DNA from 3 places in the Alteromonas mediterranea DE genome. Region 3 is predicted to be linked to each of the others. Evidence: predicted binding sites of a transcription regulator. Region 3 holds the regulator's gene; each other region holds the start of a gene.

Region 1 (5,121 bases), 680 kb from region 3:
GCGGCCCTATTAAGCTGAGCTAATCCCTAAGGGGCAACCAAAGCCTGATTTCGATACTGTAACGGGCTCAGGCCTTTTATTTTCATAGCGTATTGAACAGTCCACTACTCCCAAAGCGATACGTAAATGGCAACCATTTCCTCAATCGTGGGAACTCTCGGGTTATTGTTAGGTGAGCCGGACGCCAACGCCTGTTCAGCCATGGTTGAGGCTAAGGCAAAAAAGGCTTCTTTATCGATGCCAAAGTCAGCGGGCGTAGGCACCTGTAAGTCTGCGTTAAGCATCTTTAGCTCGTTGATCAGTTTTTGATTTGCCATATCATCTGAATCACCTTGCGTAGCTATCCCCATCGCGCGAGCGCATTGAGCATAACGTACTGGTGCACTGGGAATAGAAAATGCGGTAACCGCGGGTAACAACATAGCATTAGACAACCCATGAGGCACATGAAACGCCGCGCCAATAGGGCGACTCATACCGTGCACTAAGGCCACCGATGCATTTGAAAACGCAATACCGGCAAGCGTTGCTCCGAGCATCATCGACTCTTTAGCGGCGTCATTTGAAGGGTCGGCAAACACAGTGCGCAAGTTAGGTGCAATTAGTGCCATTGCAGAGAGTGCCTGTGCGTCACTGTAGAGGTTTGCTTTGCGGCTGACAAAAGCTTCTATTGCGTGTGTGAGCGCATCAATACCGGTATCAGCGGTAACCCGGGCCGGTAAACTCTGCGTTAGTGTATAATCTACCAATGCTGCAATAGGCATAAAGCCCAAACCTACGCACAACATTTTTTCGGTAGTGTCTTCGTCAGTAATAATAGTGAAACGAGTCACTTCCGAGCCCGTTCCGGCGGTAGTAGGTATAGCAATAATAGGTATCCCTGCTTCATCGACGACACGCGGAAACTTGTAGTCTTTCATTTGACCGCCATGCTTCCCGAGTATGGCAATAGCCTTCGCGCTATCGATTGGGCTGCCTCCTCCCAATGCGATAATACAATCGTAAGGTTGAGTATTGAAAGCATCAACGCCTCTGGAAATTGACGCTACCGTCGGCTCAGGGACAGTATCTGAAAACACATCAACCGTTATCCCAGCGGTTTCCAAGATATTCACGATGGCCGCGCTATAACCTAACTCGACCATTACCTTGTCGGTAACCAGTAACGGATTTCGGCAATTAAGCCCTTTCACAGTATCAGCAACACGCTCACTTGCCCCTTTCCCTATGTGCATCACCCTTGGCAGAATAATTTGATGAGACATTGTTCCCTCGCATTGATAGTCTTTATTTAAGCTGTGCCTTATTTAAAAATAAATAAGGCAAATGGATACGGCGGCTCTCGTGCCTGCGCTCACGCCCTTCTCTCAAAAACGTTAAGCCAGCATACCTAGCGCTGCGCTCAAAGCAATGGGAATGTAAAATTATTGTTACCCACCTTGAACTGGTAGCAAACGTCTACACCAACAGCGGCAATACACTACACAGGCTAAATGCGATAAAAATGTTCGAGAGCGCATTGGCTATCGCTTTACACTTTTCTTTTGTAAAACACTTGTGCTAATGTCCAACGATTGGAAATGAAAGGACATTAGCATTCCATGCCCTATCAAACCGTTGCTTTAATTGGAAAACCTCAACACGCTGCCACCCACGACACTTTGAATAGTCTTGCCGACTATTTGCTGGCCAAAGGGTGCAAACTGCTTGTAGAAGAAAGTATTGCTGAAGAGCTTGAAACTGAAAATCTAAAAAGTTGTAACCTAGTCACCATTGGCAAAGAGGCCGATCTTGCGGTTGTTGTTGGTGGCGATGGCAGTATGCTTGGCGCCGCTCGCGTTCTCGCCCGCTTTGATATTCATGTGGTGGGCGTGAATCGCGGTAATTTAGGTTTTTTAACTGACATACATCCTGATGAAATTACGCAGCAGTTAGACCTCATATTCCATGGTGAGTGCGTTGTTGAAGAACGCTTCTTACTTGAAGTTGAAGTTTACCGTCACGAAAAGTTAAAAAGTAACAACTCAGCAGTGAACGAAGTGGTGCTTCACCACGGGAAAGTTGCTCACATGATGGAGTTTGAAATTTATATTGATGAGCAGTTTGTATTTAGTCAGCGCAGTGACGGCCTAATCGTCGCCACGCCAACGGGCTCTACCGCTTACTCACTCTCGGCAGGCGGCCCGATAATAATGCCAACGCTCGATGCACTTACTTTAGTGCCCATGTTCCCTCATACATTGAGCAGCCGCCCTATCGTTGTTGATGCCGACAGCCAAGTATCAATGAAAGTGTCTAAAGTGAACAGCGACTCTCTTCAAGTGAGCTGTGATAGCCATATAGTACTCCCCGTACTACCGGGTGATGAAATTCGCATTAATAAAAGCGCAGATAAGCTTCATCTTGTTCATCCAAAAGGTTATAGCTATTTCAACGTGCTGCGCAAAAAATTAGGCTGGGGAAGTAAGCTTTATTAAACAAACACGCTGTTGACGAAGCGATTTCCTGCATTTCTTACACTAGCCTGTAGCATTTTCTCAAGCGCTACAGGCTTGAAAAATAAAGATTTTTTAATCTTCCGCAAAATCTTCTTTTAAATCCGTCGCTTAGCTTATCAAAGATATTCGGCACACCTGTTGCAACTCCAATTACAAGCTGTCGGCGTTAAGCAAAAATGCCTTGCCGCGTTTTAAAACCGTCGCCGATATTTATATTTAGTAATAGGAGATATCATGAGTAATACCAATATCAAATTTACAGCCCCAGGAATGGATAACGATGCCGCTGCCAAAACAATTAAGGTATTGGATCAACGATTGGTCGCGTTATTAGATTTACAGCTCACACTTAAACATATTCACTGGAACGTGGTAGGGCCAAACTTTATCGGTGTACATGAAATGCTCGACCCCCAAGTTGACGCGGTGCGTGAAATGACAGACACCATAGCCGAGCGTATCGCAACATTAGGCGGAGTGCCTAAAGGCACGCCTAAAGCAATTGTAGAGGGACGCAGTTGGCAAGATTATGAACTAGGTAAAGGCCTAGTACTAGATCACCTGAAAGCGCTGGATGCTGTATACGACGGTGTAAATGGCGACCACAGAAAGGCATTGGAACTCCTAGGTGAGATTGATCCAGTGTCTGAAGATATGATTACTGGTCAGCTTGCCGATCTTGAGCAGTTCCAATGGTTTGTTCGCGCTCACATTGAATCAGGTAGCGGTGAATTACAGCAGTAATTCGCGCTTTGTTAATAGCTTTTGTTAAAGGGCTATACGACTGACAACCATTTATGGTGGCCATAGTAAAGGAGAGCTAACGCTCTCCTTTTTACTGTATAAAAAACCTTTCCTCTATTTTTCTCATTTCACGTTACACATAACCCCAATTTTATCGAATAATTATATCCAATTGTTTTTATTGAAAATAATAAACTTTTAGTTACTAATTCATAAAATTTACTGCGACTTACCTTTACAGCACCAAATACTGTATATATTATCAGTTACTGTATATATCATCATGTTCAACTTTTTCGAGTGTGGTTATGTTAGCGCATCTTTCTATTTCAAATTTTGCAGTTGTTAAGCAGTTATCGGTTCATCTTGAAAACGGCCTTACCGCCATTACCGGTGAAACCGGAGCAGGTAAATCTATTGCTATTGACGCCCTGAGTTTATGCTTAGGCGAGCGAGCAGACGCCAATGCGGTGCGTAAAGGCAGCACCAAAGCTGAAATCATTGCTCACTTTTCACTTAACGGTAATGTGGCAGCTAAAACGTTTCTTGACGAGCACGAATTAACGTCTGACGAAGATGAAAACAGCTGTTTTATTCGGCGGGTCATCTCTAAAGAAGGTCGCTCGAAAGCATTCATTAATGGTGTTCCAGCATCGTTGCAGCAATTGAAAGGGCTGGGGCAGTTCTTGCTCGCCATTCATGGGCAAAATACCCACCTGCAGCTGTTAAAAGAAGATCATCAAAGAGAGCTAGTGGACAGCTACGCTCAACACGATGATATTTTAGATAATGTGAAGGACGCGTACTCACAGTGGCGAGATAAACAACGTACGCTAAAAACACTTCAAGACCAAGCTCAACAGCGTGAAGACCGTCTTCAACTTCTTACCTACCAAGTACGTGAACTAGACGAGTTTGCTATTGAAGAAGGCGAATTTGAAGAGCTAGAAACAGAACACAAACGATTGAGCAATGGTCAAAGCTTACTAGAGCAAGCGCAAACCAGTGTTTATAACTTGTATGAAAACGATGAAGGTAATGCCCTTTCGGTTATTCAAAGCAGCATTGAACGTTTAGGTGAGTTAGAAACGCACGACGCTAGCCTAACGCCCATTATTGCACTTTTAAATGACGCCTCAATTCAAATAGAGGAAGCGGCAGGTGAGCTACGCAGTTACTGCGACCACCTAGAAATTGACCCATTGCGACTGCAGCAAGTAGAGGCGCGTTACGCAAAAGCGATGGATTTAGCACGTAAACATAGTGTTATGCCAGAAGCCCTTTACAAGCACCATCAAGAGCTAACCACAGAGTTTACATCACTTTCAGAACAAGACACATTGCTAGGCACTCTCGAAGGTGAAGTTGCCACGGCCCGCGAAGATTACTTACAGACAACTAAAGGCCTTTCTGAAAGCAGACAACAAGCAGCCATTAAATTAGGCCAAGATATAGAAGCGCAAATTCGTCAAATGAATATGCCTCATGCAAAAGTAGATATTCAAATTCAATACGACGAATTCAAAAAACCTGTTAGCACAGGTTTAGATACCGTTGAATTTAAAGTCTCGACCAACCCTGGTCAGGACGCCGACAAACTTGAAAAAGTCGTCTCTGGCGGTGAGCTTTCGCGCATAGGGTTAGCGATTCAAGTTATCGCGAGCGACCATAATGCTACTCCCACAATGATTTTTGACGAAGTCGATACGGGAATTAGCGGCCCTACCGCCTCTATTGTTGGTGGGCTTTTACGCAAGCTGGGTAAGCAGTCACAAGTTATGTGCGTAACCCATTTGCCTCAGGTGGCAGCTCAAGCTCACAATCAGCTGTTTGTAACGAAATTGACCGATGGCGAAAGTACAGAAACGCAGATGCTGGC
Region 2 (5,121 bases), 290 kb from region 3:
GGGGTATTCTCACCATGCTACCTATTGGTAATTGTGGTGCCGCCTTCAAAACTCACAGACCTACGCATAAAAATCGATACCGCCTTTCGCTGCACGCGTAACGGGCTGTTCAATAACACGTGTACCTTCCATTTCATCTAGGCCGTCATTTTCTCCACGCTCGCCACGGCCTTGATTAGCCTCTCCTGCAAGTTGCTGGCCATGTTCATTGTTCGACGAGTTATCTTTTCGCACTTCAGCATCACCTAACTCAATGCCCTGCTCTGACAGCATATCTCTCAGTTTCGGCATGGCCTCTGCCAGTGCGTCTTTTGCTTGCTGTGACTGCACCACAAAGCTAACGCTTGCGGCGTCTCCCGCAACGTTAACGCGAACCTGCATACTGCCAAGCTCAGGCGGGTCTAAACGAATTTCTGCCATCGTGTTTCTAGCATTAACCATCCAGCGAATTTTCTCGTTAAGCTGTTGCTGTCCTTCGCTTTTATGAATATTGACCGCTTTATCAAAGCCTTCAAATTGCTGCTGAGTTTTTGACGCTTCAGCGCGAAGCTGACTATTTTCCTGCATAACGGTGTCAGTTTGCGCCACTAGACCTAAAATAGCGTGTTGTGCACTTGCTTGTGTCTGCGACATTAAGTTTAAAAACTGACTCGCCTGACTATCTACTTTGGCAGTCATAGATGCCACCATTTCAGTACTCACCGCCGCGTCTTTTGCCGCGTCAGCCACGATACCACTTAAGTCAATACCCGGCTCTATGCCCTGCTCAACTTGCTGCTGAAATTCATTAATACCGGCTATGATATTCGCCTTAACGGCCTGTTGCTGTTGACCGCTGGGCATGGTTGCAACCATGCGTTCTGCGAAGGCTTCTGTTGCTTTCTGTGCACTTTGAGGCGAAAGCTCACTGATAGCCGTTAGCAAGTCAGATGGTATTTCTGTCGCTTGCTGAGACTGATCTATCACAGCGCTTTGCACATTTGTACTTGATTGAGCTGATACGCCTGCTGCATTGGCAGCGTTGGCACTGTTAGTTTCACCGCGACTAATGACGCTACCATTAACACCTTGCGTGATGGTAGGATCGCTAGCTAACTCTGTAAGGGTTTCATCAATTAACGCCTCGCTTTCTTCAGCGCCCTCTTCTTGCACGTTATTAAGTTCATCGGCGATCAAACTTAAAATTAACGACTCGTCCGTTGCAAGTTCTTTTAAATCAAGAGCTTCGGCATCTAGCTCGTCCGTTCCAAGTTCTTTTAAATCAAGGGCTTCGGCATCTAGCTCGTTAGATGCAAGTGCGCCTGCATCAACAGGCTTACTTGTCTCTTCAGCACTGCTACTTTCCATGAGCTTCGCCAAAAGTGCCGAAAGGCTATCTTCACTTTCTGCTTCACCGTCAGTTGAAAACTGTTGAATTGTTGACGGTTCAAATGACGTGTCACTACCGTTGTGTTCGCCTTCACTACTTTGCTTAGATAACAGGGAAGCTAACGCACTAAGCGTTTGCTTTGCTTCATGTGACAGGGCGCTATCGGAAAATTTTTCTAAGCTAGCTTCACCCTCGCTATTTAGCTGCGTAAGAAAGTGTGCAAGTAAAGAAGGCGCATCGCTAGCGTCTACGTTTTCAGGCAGTTTCCAAAGCTTCCCCGCCTCATTAACCGACAGCACATCAACGTTATCCTCGACTAACTCGGCAACCTGGCTAGTGGGTGTATTACCCTTATTATTGTCACTTTGCTGCTCACCCTTTGCCATACCGTTTACCACGGTTTCAACATAGGCAATCCAATCAGGCTCAGCCTCGTCTTCTTTAATGGGTTTTGCATCCGGCGTTCCAGGAGTGGTAATTACCCCAGCTTCAGCATCTTTTTTACCGCCTTCGCCTAAAACAAACTTAGCCTCGGTAACGCTGCGCTGTTCCACTGCCTCGCCATCAGCGACAAGCTGCTGCGCAAGTTCACGCTTTTGGGTTTCCCGAGTATCTTCAATTTCTGATCGAACGCGACCTTGTTGCGCCTCTGCCTCAGTGGCTTGTGCGCTGCTATCGTATTCGTCTGCCCGGTCGGTCGCTCGGTGATTATCGGGTAGGTCCGTATGGCCGGCGTCTTTATCTTTTGCGCTTTTAGCCATTTGTTCAGAAGCAGCTCGGTCTTGAGCTCGGCTGCTCGGAGTTTGACTCGACTTATCATTAAGCACGAAGTCTGAGCGCGAAGCTTTAGCATCTTGATAAAGTCGATTAAATGCCTGATTATTTTCGCTATTAGCATCTTGTTGTGAACCGATTCCAGTCTCTACTGCTTTTGCTGTGCTAGAGGCAGAAAAGGGTAATGCGGCAATGTCTGTTTTTTGTGCGGCAACTTGTTGCATAATGTCCTACCGTCCTACATTTAATTCGACTTCATCATAGAAGGCGTAAACCCGAAGTGGTTTCTTTGCGCCAAACGCTTCAAGCCTTAAGCAAAAATAAAAACCACTAAACGACCAACACCCATATACTTTACATACACTTACGTTTTTTTAATGACTTACTCGACATTTCATAAGGCGTAATATTTCTTAAATAATGTCTTTGCCAATGCTAATCGCCTAGGCCTTTAAATCGCATTAGCCAACGGCAAAGTAGCGTAAATCGTTACGTAAATAAGTTGTGGTGGTACATTCTAAGAAGAGTTTTGCAAGGGTTGCGCCAAACTGGCTATGTGTGCGAAAAAATGTCAAAAAGGTGAGCGCTTGGCACGAAAAAAACGCTGGGTAGCAAATTCATCCATCATTGCTTGCTCTGCTTTTGCTTCTTTTTTCTGCTGAGCTAGCTTTTTTTTATCAAGCAGCAAGGTAACCGCTTTCACTTTTTGCTGTTGTTTAAGCCACATTTGCTTACGCTGGTCTGCCGCCATTTGCGCGCGAGCAATCACCTGCATCTGTTGTTCACACGCTTTATCTAATTTTCCCACAAAGGATAGATGCTGCTGATAGTAGGTAGCCGTCACACCCGATTGCCCGGTTTGCTGAATACCTTTTATATAGTCGATGCGATACTGCTCAAGGCTGGTTAGTTTTTGCTTTTGCTGATTAACATTCTGCTGAGCCTGCTGGTAATACCGCGCTTCTCGCTGCTCTTTTTCTCGCTCAAACTCGGCTAAACGTTCTAGTTGTTTAGACATTTGTCGATACCTTGATAAAGGATTCTGGCTTCATGTTCACAAATGACCACCTACGCTCTACTACAAAGCACATCACCCCTGCCCTAGCCCTTTAGCTAGGGCAGCCATACCTTCTAAGCTTTCGTCATAAGGAATGACTTGCTTCATACCTTGTTGCAATAATGCATTAATCGCTGGCTCTGCACGAATCGCTAAGTCTATACGTGGGTCTGAGCCCTTGGCATAAGCACCAATAGAAATGAGGTCTTGGTTTTGTTTGTAATTTGAGTAAACCTGGCGAATGCGACGCGCCATAAGCTGGTGCTCTTCACTCACCACCATTGGCATAACACGACTTATTGACGCTTCGATATCTATAGCCGGGTAATGGCCGCTATCGGCTAAAGTGCGCGATAGTACAACGTGGCCATCTAAAATGGCGCGCGCCGCATCAGCAATGGGGTCTTGCAAATCATCACCTTCGGTTAATACGGTATAAAAAGCCGTTATCGAACCCTGTCGCTCGCTGCCGTTACCGGCACGCTCGACTAATGCAGGTAGGCGAGCAAACACCGACGGTGGGTAGCCTTTAGTAGCAGGCGGCTCGCCAACGGCAAGGGCAATTTCACGCTGCGCCATCGCGTAGCGCGTAAGGGAATCTATCAGAAGAAGAACTTTCATCCCCTTGTCGCGAAAATATTCAGCAATGGTAACCGCTGTTTCGCAGCCTTTAAGGCGCATCAACGGGGAGGTGTCTGCAGGGGCAGCGACAACAACGGCGCGCTGACGCTCTTCTTCGGTGAGTATGTCGTGTATAAACTCTTTCACTTCCCGCCCACGCTCACCGACGAGCCCGACCACCACCACATCGGCTTCGCAACCGCGGGTCATCATGCCAAGCAGTACACTTTTACCCACGCCACTACCGGCAAACAGCCCCATACGCTGGCCTACGCCTACCGTATTGAGTGCGTTAATGGCGCGCACGCCCACATCCATTGGCGCATTGATAGGACGACGAATAAGCGGGTTCATAGGAGGACGCGTGGTGGGGGCTCTCGCTTCAGCATCAATTTCACCAAGTCCATCGAGTGGCTGTCCGTTTCCGTCTACCACGCGGCCTAAAAGGCCCATTCCAACAGGCAAACCACTTTGACGGTTTAATGGCATAACGCGGCTACCGGGCACTATCCCTCGCACCGCTTCTGTCGGCATCAAATAGGTAATATCATCACCGAAGCCAACCACTTCTGCTTCTATCTCGCCTTCCACAGTCTGCACTAAACATTGACTACCCACCGGCAGCTGGCAACCTACCGCTTCAAGGGTAAGGCCGATACCGCGAACGAGTTTCCCTGCTGCGACTACAGGTGGCGTTGTGACCTGCTTAGTCAGTGATTCAAAGTGACTATGCCACGGGCTAGTCATCGGATAGCCCTTGGTTTAGCAAAAATTTTTCAATAACATCACGGCAACGGCGCTCAATCGACACATCAACGGCATTGTGCACCGTGGTAATATCACACCCGCCCCTTTCCATGGCGGGAGCCTCCACCAAATTCCAGCCTTTTTTGGACATTTCTTCGTCACCAAAGTGCGCATTAACCAATGCAATATCGTCAGGGTGCATATGAATTTGGTATTCGGTTTGATTAATAGGAAGGGCTTTTATGCCTTCACTTAGCGCTTGCAGAATAACCTGTTGGTTAGTGCTTACCTCTACCTTAATAACTGACTTTGCAAGCGTAACCGCAAGTTTAACCAGTTGGTCGCGAGTTTCATCATTGGCTTGTGAGAGTGGATCGTGAAGTTTGTCCGCAAGCATTTGCCACACTTCTGCCTGGGTAGCCATTTGCTGACGGCCTTCATCTAAGCCTTGTTCAAGCCCTTTGGCATGGCCCTGTTCTTGGCCTTCACTAAGCCCTGTTTCAAGCCCCTCTGTTTTGCCCTCTTCAAACCCTTTTTCCTTGCCTTCTAGATA
Region 3 (5,121 bases):
TGCGCGAGATATCAGATACTATTTTACACGCCAAAGGCGTAGCGAATGAGATTTTTGGAGCAAGTGTATGAGCCAATTTGGCTTTAATCGCTTAGGCTTAAGTATATCGGCGCTGTTTATCTTAGCGTTGCTGATGTATGTACCTACGTGGATGGAAGAGCAGCCAGAATCACAAGGCAGCAGCGAGAATGGCGCCTTAAAACCTGCCTATAAAGCGAAGAACTTGACCACTACCCTTTACAACCAAGAAGGCGAGTTAAATCACAAGGTATTTGCCGAATCAATGGAGCACTACGACCAGCTAGGTTTTGTATTGTTCCAACAGCCCAAATATACACTGTATACTGAGAACGCTACGTCTCCTTGGGTGGTGACGGCGCAAGAAGGTACGCTCTACAACAACGATCTGATCCAGTTAGAAAACCAGGTTGTTATCGAGAACCAAACCAGCGATGACTTTGTCAAAAGCCTCTCAACCGAATACATTCAGATTAATTTAGACACCAAACAAATGACATCTGATCAAGTCGTTGAAATACAGGGTACCCAATATGTCATTTTGAGCAATGGGTTTAACGCGAATTTACGCACACAAGAATACGAGCTTTTAGATCATGTACAAACCACTTATTCCCCTAGCAACTAGCCTATTACTTGTCATCGCTAGCGGTGCGGTAAGCGCAAGCGAAGATGATTTTTCGCAGCCCATTAAAATAGGCTCAAATACTCAATTTATCGACGGTAAAAATAAAACGGCGTTGTATAAAGAAGATGTACTGATTACCCAGGGTTCGCTGGTGATTGAAGCCGATGAAGTGGAAGTTATCGCGAGTGAAGGTAGTGGCCGCGAAATTTTTATCGCCAGAGGAAAGCCAGCCAGTTATTCTCAAACACTAGAAGACGGTACTCCGGTGTCTGCTAAGGCAAACGAAATTCGTTATGAGGTGATCAATCGCACAATTTCTCTTTCAGGAAACGCGGAACTTCAACAAGACACCAGTAAAGTGCAAGGTGACAACATTACTTTCGACATGATTACCGAGCAGTTACTTGCTACTGGTGGGGCGGGCGAAAATGGAGAAGGTCGAGTGACTACGGTATTTACTCCTGAATCCATTCGCAAGACATCATCGAAGAAAGAAGATAAAGACAGTGAGGACAATCAATAGCAATGGCAACTTTGAGCGCAACCAACCTTGCTAAGGCATATAAATCGCGTCAGGTAGTACGCGACGTCAGCCTTTCTGTCTCGACGGGTCAAATTGTTGGCCTACTTGGCCCCAATGGCGCTGGTAAGACCACTACATTTTATATGATTGTGGGATTGGTTAACCTGGATAAAGGCAAGATTGAAATCGATGATAATGAGCTTACTCATCAGCCCATGCACGAGCGTGCACGCCGCGGAATTGGCTACCTTCCGCAAGAGGCATCAATTTTCAGAAAGCTTACGGTACATGAAAATATCATGGCCATTTTGCAAACCCGTAAGGATTTAAATTCACAGCAGCAAGAAGAAGAAGCTGACGCGCTACTTGATGAATTTAATATTAACCATATACGTAATAGTACAGGGATGAGTTTGTCCGGTGGTGAACGACGACGTGTTGAAATAGCACGCGCACTAGCAGCTAATCCGCAATTTATTTTATTAGACGAACCGTTTGCTGGTGTTGATCCAATATCAGTTAATGATATAAAGAAGATAATACAGCATCTTCGAGATAGGGGTATTGGAATCCTTATCACCGACCATAACGTGCGAGAAACATTGGATGTTTGTGAGAAAGCGTACATTGTGAGTCATGGCGAGCTTATCGCGCAAGGAACAGCGGAACAGGTTTTAAGTAATCAAAAAGTAAGGGATGTATACCTAGGCGAACAATTCAGGCTATAGTTAGTGTAACTGAATTGTCATTTTTCAATTTCGCTCTGGTGTATTCAATTTAGAGCATTTAAATAAGACGTAGATGAAACCATCTTTACAGCTAAAATTTAGCCAACAACTTACCATGACACCCCAGCTTCAGCAGGCGATAAAACTGCTGCAGCTATCTACGCTTGATCTTCAGCAGGAGATTCAAGAAGCCCTCGATTCAAACCCTTTATTGGAAGTTGAAGAAGGTAACGACGAGCCGCAAGTAGAAAAAAATAATATCGATAGCGACGATAGCGTGACAGAAGCGTCTGCGACAGCGTCTAGCGATACATTGGAAGCGGGTGACGCGTTAGAAAAAAACGACCTTCCCGATGAATTTCCTATCGACAGCACATGGGATGAATACTATTCAGCGTCATCGGCCCCAGCGCCAGGTCCTTCAAATGACGATGAACAAATATTTCAAGGCGAAACCACCGAGGATATTCAGGAACATTTGTCGTGGCAGATGCGATTGACCCATTTCTCAGATACCGACCGCGCCATTGCTACGGCAATTATCGACTCTATTGACGAGTCTGGCTATTTAACCGTGACCCTTGAAGACATTCTTGACGCGGTAAACTCTGAGGATATGGAAGAGCCTATAGAAATGGACGAAATAGAATGCGTACTTAAGCGTATTCAGATGTTCGACCCCATTGGTTCGGGCTCCCGCTCGCCGCAGGAATGTCTAATGGTGCAACTGCGCCAGTTCTCAGAAGACACACCATGGCTTAACGAAGCCAAACAGCTTATAGAAGAATATTCAGACCTATTAAGCAGTAAAGATTATCGCACGTTAATGCGTAAGAGCCGCTTGAAGGAAGATCAGCTGCGCGAGGCAATGCGTTTATTACAAACCTTGAATCCTCGCCCAGGTAGTGCTTTAGTTACTAAAGAGCCTGAGTACGTTATTCCTGATGTCTCGGTCGCCAAAAAGAATGGCCGTTGGGTGGTTGAGCTAAACCCCGACAGCCTGCCTAAGTTGAGTGTAAATCAACAATACGCTGCAATGAGTCGTCGTGCCAAAAATAGTAGCGACTCACAATTCATCCGCTCACACATGCAAGAGGCTAAGTGGTTCATTAAGAGCCTTGAATCTCGCAACGAAACCTTAATGAAGGTGGCAAACTGTATTGTGCAGCAGCAGATGGGCTTTTTTGAACATGGCCCGGAAATGATGAAACCTATGGTGCTTAACGATGTCGCAGAAATGGTAGATATGCACGAATCAACGATTTCACGCGTCACAACGCAAAAGTATATGCATACACCACGTGGTATCTTCGAATTGAAGTACTTCTTCTCTAGCCACGTAGCAACAGACTCTGGTGGTGAGTGTTCATCTACCGCGATTCGTGCATTGATCAAAAAGCTAGTGGCGGCTGAAAAGCCGAGCAAGCCACTAAGTGATAGCAAGATTGCTTCATTGTTGGCCGAACAAGGCATTAAAGTTGCCCGGCGAACAATAGCAAAATACCGGGAATCATTGTCGATCCCGCCGTCGAACCAACGCAAGAGCCTAATTTAAACGGGCTTAATAATATAAGGAAGACGAAATATGCAAATCAACCTAACTGGTCATCATGTCGAAATCACCGACTCTTTGCGTAATTATGTCGATACGAAGTTCAGCAAACTTGAACGTCACTTTGATCACATTTCTAATGTGCATGTCATCCTGAACGTTGAAAAATTAAATCAAAAAGCCGAAGCGACCGTTCATTTAAGTGGCGCTGAAGTATTCGCATCCTCAGAAAATACCGACATGTATGCGGCGATTGACAGCATGGTTGATAAACTCGACCGGCAGGTAATCAAGCATAAGGAAAAACTGAAAAAACATTAGTAGCTAAATAAGTATGGATATACAAGCCATCGTAAGTCTGGACCGCACCGAGTGTGCGGTTCAGTGTAATAGTAAAAAGCGAATTCTTGAGATCATCGCAGATATCGCTGCCAAAAATAACGATAACATCGATCAGGCAACGGTACTTAATAGTTTGATGTCTCGAGAGCGTATGGGTAGTACCGGAATCGGCAATGGCATTGCGTTACCACATGGGCGCTTGCCAGGTTTAGAAAAGGTGATCGCCATTGTTGTCACCAGTACGCCAGCCATTAATTTTGACGCGCTCGATGAAAAGCCGGTAGATATATTTTTCGCGTTACTTGTTCCTGAAGAGCAAACCGAAGGCCATCTACAAACATTAGCCACGGTAGCCGGTAAACTAAGCGATAAAGAAACGATTAAAGCGATACGTCGTGCCAGTACAAGCGATGATATTCTTTCTGCACTAAGTTAAAGATTTAAGCGCCTTAGCGAGGTCGTGACCAAGGCGCTTAAGACAATAAAGCGTATGCGATAAAACCAGAAGATTTGGGAGAAATTAGGTGAAGCTGATTATAATCAGTGGTCGTTCGGGGTCTGGTAAGTCTGTCGCACTTCGCGCATTGGAAGATTTAGGGTACTACTGCGTTGACAACATTCCTGTAAACCTACTTCCTACCCTAACCCACACTGTTGTTGATGAATACGACCAAGTGGCGGTGAGCATTGATGTGCGTAACTTGCCGAAAAACCCTGATGATCTGGTAGAAATTTTAGATTATCTTCCGTCGTCGTGGTCAATGACCATTGTCTATATCGATGCCAGCGATGATGTGCTGGTAAAACGCTTCAGCGAAACCCGACGTCTGCATCCCCTTGCGAAGCTCAATAAGTCTCTATCTGAAGCCATAAGGGCAGAGTCAGCCTTGCTAGCCCCTATCGCTGAACGGGCAGACTTGTATTTAGATACAGACAAACTGACTATTCACCAACTTGCTGAGTTGATACGCGAGCGAATACTCGGTAAGAAAAGCTCCCGCTTAGTGCTGGTGTTTGAATCTTTTGGCTTCAAACACGGTATTCCGAAAGATGCCGATTATGTTTTTGATGCGCGCTTTTTACCTAATCCTCACTGGGAGCCTGACCTGAAGCACCTAACAGGGCTTGATGCGCCCGTTGAGGTTTTCTTAGGCTCTCAACCCGTTGTTACCAAGTTCATCTGGCAAATTCAGAATTTAATTACCACCTGGCTACCTCATTTAGAGCGCAACAACAGAAGTTACGTAACAGTCGCTATTGGCTGTACAGGCGGGCAACACCGCTCTGTGTATATTGCCCAAACTCTGTCGAAAACCTTCAGCGAAATACA

The links. Region 3 encodes sigma-54, which starts transcription at its own class of promoters, with help from an activator protein. Its sites were predicted from a motif close to GTTGGCACGNNNNTNGNNT; they were not measured.
Region 1: the regulator sigma-54 is predicted to act here: its motif matches at 2,624-2,642, upstream of dps (DNA starvation/stationary phase protection protein Dps).
Region 2: the regulator sigma-54 is predicted to act here: its motif matches at 2,559-2,577, upstream of MADE_RS05470 (flagellar hook-length control protein FliK).

Annotation. Positions count from the first base shown of each region.
Region 1 covers NC_011138.3:1,578,988-1,584,108, reverse strand. The annotation lists gene MADE_RS07135 (iron-containing alcohol dehydrogenase) at 105-1,265, opposite strand; gene nadK (NAD(+) kinase) at 1,602-2,477, shown strand; gene dps (DNA starvation/stationary phase protection protein Dps) at 2,733-3,242, shown strand; gene recN (DNA repair protein RecN) at 3,551-5,121, shown strand, end outside.
Region 2 covers NC_011138.3:1,190,980-1,196,100, reverse strand. The annotation lists gene MADE_RS05470 (flagellar hook-length control protein FliK) at 61-2,367, opposite strand; gene fliJ (flagellar export protein FliJ) at 2,715-3,161, opposite strand; gene fliI (flagellar protein export ATPase FliI) at 3,234-4,568, opposite strand; gene fliH (flagellar assembly protein FliH) at 4,561-5,121, opposite strand, start outside.
Region 3 covers NC_011138.3:896,963-902,083, reverse strand. The annotation lists gene kdsC (3-deoxy-manno-octulosonate-8-phosphatase KdsC) at 1-71, shown strand, start outside; gene lptC (LPS export ABC transporter periplasmic protein LptC) at 68-646, shown strand; gene lptA (lipopolysaccharide transport periplasmic protein LptA) at 615-1,169, shown strand; gene lptB (LPS export ABC transporter ATP-binding protein) at 1,172-1,897, shown strand; gene MADE_RS04120 (RNA polymerase factor sigma-54) at 1,971-3,452, shown strand; gene hpf (ribosome hibernation promoting factor) at 3,483-3,770, shown strand; gene ptsN (PTS IIA-like nitrogen regulatory protein PtsN) at 3,784-4,227, shown strand; gene rapZ (RNase adapter RapZ) at 4,316-5,121, shown strand, end outside.